2 regions of the Paenibacillus sp. J22FR5 genome follow, and region 1 is predicted to be linked to the other one. Evidence: riboswitches for the same ligand, from Rfam matches in the RefSeq annotation. Region 1 holds a riboswitch; the other holds the start of a gene.
The links. Region 1 has a riboswitch for cyclic di-AMP ahead of AC58P7_RS28310 (resuscitation-promoting factor). Riboswitches for the same ligand answer to the same signal wherever they lie in the genome.
Positions count from the first base shown of each region.

Region 1 (3,330 bases):
ACTTGAGGTGAGAAGTGGAACGAGCAAGAGCAGGACGATCCATAAGTAGGGATAATCTGTCGGAAGACGCTGTAATGTTTTTGCATAATAATAGGAAGAAACGATGACAAGAAACAACAAGAAGCCGATAAAATTACTTCGAGCGGCATACTGCCAATAGCCCATGGATTCCTTCATATAATGTTGAAATCGCTGCTTCCATAATGCATGTGTGTTAAATGCGCGTATATTTTCCATTGGAGGGGTCATCGCAGTTCTCCTTGAACTAACCTATAGAAAATGTCGTCTAATGACGCCTGAGGAAGCGCTGTTTGTGCGCGTAATTCGACTAAATCTCCCTGGGCAACCATGTGACCTTTATGGAGGACGACAAAGTTATCGCAATATTTTTCAATCGTAGACAAAATGTGAGAGGAAATGAGGAATGATGCGCCTCTTTGCTTCATGTTGACCATTAATTCGAGCAAGGAACGTATGGCTAACGGATCGAGTCCGAGAAATGGCTCATCAATGATATATAAAGAGGGCTCGATCAAGAAGGCATTCATGATCATCACTTTTTGTTTCATCCCTTTGGATAAATGACTTGCGAAGCTATTCAGCTTGTCTTTCATTTGAAACTGCTCTAACAGGGACTGGGATCGGGCTTCGAAGTCCTCCTTGGAAATGCCATATGCCATGGCTGTTAACTCAAGGTGTTCACGAATGGTAAGCTCTTCGTATAACTCCGGACTTTCAGGTACATAGGCGTATGTCGCACGGTAGGGTAAAGGACTTTCTGCTAAAGTTAAGCCGTTAATGCGAATGGATCCTTTTTGCGGTTGTAGGAGCCCTAATATATTTTTGATAGTGGTACTTTTTCCTGCCCCATTGAGTCCAATTAACCCCATCATTTCACCTTGACGGATCGAGAAGGTAAGGTCATGGAGAACGGGTTTGTTGGGTAAGTATCCCCCGAATAAAGCGTTTACTTGTAAGATGGGACCCATCTCAATTGCCTCCCTAAATAGCAAATTATTGGTATTTATTGATCGAATACTTCCAGAATCATTATAAACAAATTTGCATTTTTAGCCTAGTTTTGGCCATTATATATCAAAAAAACGAGTATACGTACGTTAAACATAGACACATGTAGATATAAGTGGGTTATATATGGAAAATAATCGAAATTTAAGTGATTTAGCCCTTTTTAACGGGTGTTAATCCCTTTACAGGTTGAGATTAACAGCGTAATATACTTTTCATAATAACTTAATATCCAATTTGCCAATTTTCCATTCGCTGAGTTCCAAATGTGGAAACGGGGGAACCACTGCAAGCTTAATTTGCATTCAAATGCGGTTAAGTAAGCAGATTGAGTAACAGGGGTGAATCATGGACGTCAAACAAGCAGTTTGCGTCTACGTAGGGCGACTCTCACGTCCGAATCCGTCAGCTAACCTCGTAAGCGTAAGAGAGGTAACGATTGTCGTGCGTGCTATTTGTATTTCACTATGCAAACTAAGCCAGCGAGAAGAGTCCTCTTCTTGCTGGCTTTTTGTCCTCATACAGGGTTTTACACAGATCAGATGACATAAAATGACCCGGAATTCATAGGATGATGAATAGGTAAAAGGGGGGGACGACCAGATTCGGCTACGCAAGAATGCTGATGATGGCGAGCATGTTAAGTTAAACTAAAAACCTTAGTCGCGTCAAATTTAATCATGCTGTAACCTGGCGGCGAGGCTTTGAAGGAGGACCGAAGAAGTGGGCAGTATCTCAATTAGCGAGACCCATGTAAAACGATCATCCAGCATGTCCTTCGCATTGCGATGGAAGCATGAAAACTTGCGTTTGATTTTAAGCCTAGCTATAATCTCAATCGCAATGACTTTCATGTTTTTGGTGTTGTTGTACGGAACGGCTACCAAGAGCGTATCCGTGGTTGTGAATGGACAAGAAACTATTGTGCACACGAAGCAATGGGTCCTGCAACGCCTACTGGATGAACAAGCCATAACGATTGGTGAGCACGATGAAATTTCAGCTTCACTCACGACCAAGCTCAAGGGTGGAGACAAAATTGTTATCGAGCATGCCTCACCAATTCAATTGACTGCTGATGGAAAGACCACCACTGTTTACACAACTGCAAGAACGGTAGAAAGTGCATTGCAACGTTTAAATATTGCACTTGGGGAGAATGATCGCATTACTCCCGAACCGACGGCCGCTCTAACCACTGGCGATGAAATCAAAATCGTCCGTGTGAAAAAAGAGACGGAGGAAGTCTCTGAACCGATCGCATTCGAGACAGAGAAAAAGAATGACGCGTCTTTACTTAAAGGGAAAGAGCAAGTCGTCCAAGAAGGTAAAGAAGGCGTTCTGGTGAAGAAGAAAGAAAAGACTTTCGAGGACGGTGTTTTAGTCGCGGAAGCAGTTGTGGGTGAAGAAGTACAAACAGAAAGTGTTAAAAAAGTAGTATCGGTAGGCACGAAAAATCCGGTTGTTGTTCTCTCTTCCTCTTCACCGAGTGTCGATGAGGTTTCCAAAAACGGTGTGACCTTCGGCTACAAACAAATTCTCAAAAATGTGAAGCTAACCGCCTATTCAGCGGACGTGGAATCGACAGGTAAGACGGAAGGTTCTGCTGGCTATGGCAAAACCTACACAGGGACTACCGTGACTGAAGGGCGCACGATTGCGGTCGACCCGAAGGTGATTCCACTCGGATGGTGGGTGTACATTGAAGGTATCGGTTTCCGTCGTGCTGAAGATATTGGCAGCGGCGTGAAAGGCCAGATGATCGATGTGTATTATGAAGATCACAGTTATGCGAATAAATTCGGAACGAAACAAGGGTACACCGTGTATGTGGTTGGCCCTACTAAACCGTCTCAAAACTAACGTGTAAACGGTAGTTTTGGCGGGAACACTAGCTCATACACGTAGCTTGGCATATGCCTGCGCGAAAGAAGAGGAGACCCCTCTTCTTTTTCTGCGTACTGGGGAAGGAAAACGTAAATGATAAAAGAAATGATCGTTGTGGAAGGCAAGGACGATACAGCTGCCATCAGGCGGGCTGTGGAGGCGGACACGATTGAAACAGGCGGCTCCGCTATCGGACAAGCCGTACTCAAGCGGATCGCGCTGGCTCAGCAGCGCAGAGGCGTCATTATATTCACGGATCCAGATCACGCCGGTGAGCGGATTCGCAAGATTGTGGCAGCCAAGGTGCCTGGCTGCAAGCATGCCTTCATTACGCAGGAGCAAGCGGCGTATAAGGGCGACATCGGCGTCGAGAACGCGACGCCAGAGACGATCCGTCAGGCGCTTCAGAGCCTG
Region 1 is NZ_JCAUAN010000034.1:50,777-54,106, reverse strand. Features, by position in the region: gene AC58P7_RS28320 (ABC transporter permease) at 1-249, opposite strand, end outside; gene AC58P7_RS28315 (ABC transporter ATP-binding protein) at 246-989, opposite strand; cyclic di-AMP (ydaO/yuaA leader) riboswitch at 1,273-1,468, shown strand; gene AC58P7_RS28310 (resuscitation-promoting factor) at 1,753-2,892, shown strand; gene rnmV (ribonuclease M5) at 3,010-3,330, shown strand, end outside.

Region 2 (3,330 bases), on a different contig from region 1:
ATTCTCTAAACGCTTCTCTTCCGCTTTACGAGCAGCCTCTACCCTGGCTCTCTCTGCGTCCTTCTTCGCTTGCTCTTCCGCTTTCATCGCGTCAGCCTGCGCTTTGAGTCCTTCCAAAATTTCCGGACGCAACAGATCCTTAAGTAGCGCTGGTTTATCTTGCACGCTAGCAGGTGCTGGCGTCATTTTTGCTTTCTTTTTCACCATAATGGGGTCACCTCGTCAACATGTTCTCCCTATTATTGTACACGTCTATTGATGTAAATGATACGGTACCGTGGCAACAACGATATCCTTATCGGCTTGAAGCTTCGAGCGAATACGTGCCGCTGACTGATTATGGAGCAGACGGTGCCACCATTTTTTCGGCATGAACTGAGGCAGAATGACCATGATGGATTGCTTCTCAGATACATGCGTGTCAATCCGTTCAATGAATTCCACAAGCGGCTTCAGGATCGTTCTGTAACGTGATTTGAATACAACCAGTCGAACGCCTGGATCCCAGATCTGCCACTTCTCCTGCATCGCTTCCTCATCTTCATCGGAGAAGGAGACATAGAAGGCGATAACATTAGGTGAAAGTGACTTCGCGTAGTTCAGTGTGTGCTCTACAGCCCGATGAATCCCGGCCACAGGTACGATAATGACGGGTTCTTTGGTACATACACGGTCTTGCGTGATATCAATACGAAGCTGTTTGGCTACGTCATCGTAATGGTGACTGATTTTCGTTATTAACCAGAGTAGAATCGGTGTCACAATAATGACGATCCAAGCACCTTCGCTAAATTTGGTGATACAGAAAACAATTAGAACTGCAAGGGAGACAATGCCGCCTAGGCCGTTAATGATCAATTTGCCGATCCAGCCGGCTACACGTTCTTTCAACCATTTGCGAACCAAACCGCTCTGAGCCAATGTAAAAGATAGAAATACGCCAATCGCATAAAGTGGAATGAGTGCATCGGTCTTCCCTTTAAAACCAATCAAAAGCAGACTGGCCAATACGCCTAATGTAATGATGCCATAATGGTAGGAAAGACGGTCCCCGCGGTAAGAGAACATACGCGGGAAGTTTTTGTCTTGAGCCATGATCGACGCCAAGATGGGGAAGCCATTAAAGCTTGTATTGGCAGCAAGCACCAGAATAAGCATCGTCGCGATTTGAGTGGCATAGTACATCGCTCCACGGCCAAAAGCTTGCTCCGTCACCATCGATAGCACCGATGTATGCCCGTTAGGATCTGGGGCAATCCCATAGCCTAAGGCGATCAATGTTACACCACCGAACACGATGGCCAAAAGGACACCTAAAGAGAGAAGCGTACGTTTTGCATTTTTCACAGAAGGTGTTCGGAAATGCGGTACGGCATCGGAAATGGCTTCGATACCCGTTACAGCTGAACAACCGGATGAAAACGCCTTGAGAAGTACGAATAATGTTAATGAGTTCGTCGCTGAGCTAGGTACAAATTCTATAGCGTGCGTATTAAGTGAGCCCGTCATTAAATCGAAGACGCCCTTACCGACTAACAAAAGGATACAAAGGATGAAAAAGTAAGTTGGTATCGCGAATACGGTTCCAGATTCGGAAGTACCGCGTAAATTAAGCCAGACCATAATCCAAACCAGTAAAATAGTAAGTGGAACAATATAAGGTACGGCAGAAGGAAAGGCCGACGTAATGGCCTGCACACCCGCAGAGATCGAAACGGCCACGGTTAAGGTATAATCGATCAGCAATGAGACACCTGTAAGTCGTCCCCAAACCATCCCCAGATTCTCTTTCGTAACCATATAAGCGCCGCCGCCCATTGGGTAGGCTTCAATAACCTGTCTATAGCTCAACACGAGCAATAGAATCAACGCGATGATCGAAACCGCAATCGGCAGGGAGAACGCAAATGCAGCAATCCCAACGGTTGCGAGCTCTAGCAGAATTTGCTCCGTTCCATAGGCTACCGAGGATAGCGCATCGGAAGATAGAATAGGAAGGGCTTTCCAAACCTGCATTCTCTCCGACTCAAGCTCACTGGACTTTAGCGGCTTACCAAACACAATTTTTTTCAATGAATCACTTGTCATTTCGTGGTCGTTCCTCCAATTAAGGCTAATCTCAATTTCAACTTACACCTAAAAATTGACGCAAAAAAACACAAGGATTGACCTTGTGTTTGTAGACACATGTTCTCCTTTCTCACGATCGCTTACGAGGTTAGCTGCCGGGTTCGGGCCGCGAGAAATCTGCCCTAAAAGGTACTTGGTATCAGCACCATTATTCACCCCATGAAACTCGTGGTTCCCCCGCTTTTCTTAACAGAAAATTAAGCGAAATATTCAACTGTTCTAGTACGTGTTGAATACTACTCTCTTCTACGGACATAGTAAAGGAGAGAAAAAACGTAAAAAGCCCTTTTCCACCACCCGAATCCCCCAATAATTCGCTTACATTCAACTGATTCATTGATTATCTTCCATTCTCGTAGTGGTTCGAGGTATTTTGGGGAAATTGAAGAGTTGCATTCTTCAATCGTTGGTTAACTACTCAAACAATTCATTAGATGAAGGGAAATTTCATTCAGAACATCTCATTGAGGGCGGTGTAGTTCACCCAATCCGCGCGTGTTCCACCCATTTTATCAAAAAACTGCTGTGCCCGATGATTATCCGGCGCCGTAATCCAAGACATGTAAGCATAACCGTTTTCCTTGGAATAGCTCTGACACTGGCGGAATAGCTCTTCTTCCACTGCGGTCCCCCGAAATGGCTCAAGCAGGAAAAGGTCGTTCATGATCGTAATGGGATTAGCCTTCATCGTACTCCACGCAAAATACAGGGTCGCAAAGCCGATGAGTTCTCCCTCATTTTCGGCTACAAACTGAATACCGCCTTGTTTCTCAAGTAAGTTGCTAATCAGGCAGTGAATATTGGCTGTCTCTGGCCTAGGCTTCTTATAAAAGCCTACAATATAGGCATCCATAAGCTCTGTCAATGCCTCTAAATCTTTCATTTCTACGTTTCTTATCACATGTGACATTGTATTACACCTCGCTCTTTATGTATAATAATACATATTTAAGAATAAATATTCAATCTACAAATTATTTTAACAAAGGCCAATTCATTGACATACCCTACTCGCCATGCTAAACTGTAACGAAATATATTATAGTTATAGATCGGAAGGTGTACCCCATGTCAACCTCATCAACTGCTTCACCCCAAGGAACACCGTACGTTGAAGCAGAGATGCCTAGCCGTTTAAGAGAGACCCCTGTCTCCTGGTTGCTCTGTTTTACCATTGTACTTGTGATCATGAACACGATG
Region 2 is NZ_JCAUAN010000010.1:186,443-189,772, reverse strand. Features, by position in the region: gene AC58P7_RS15920 (YqkE family protein) at 1-207, opposite strand, end outside; gene AC58P7_RS15915 (APC family permease) at 253-2,088, opposite strand; cyclic di-AMP (ydaO/yuaA leader) riboswitch at 2,193-2,344, opposite strand; gene AC58P7_RS15910 (GNAT family N-acetyltransferase) at 2,582-3,040, opposite strand; gene AC58P7_RS15905 (MFS transporter) at 3,199-3,330, shown strand, end outside.
Region 2: it holds a riboswitch for cyclic di-AMP, as region 1 does, so the genes downstream of both, AC58P7_RS15915 (APC family permease) here and AC58P7_RS28310 (resuscitation-promoting factor) in region 1, are expected to answer to the same signal.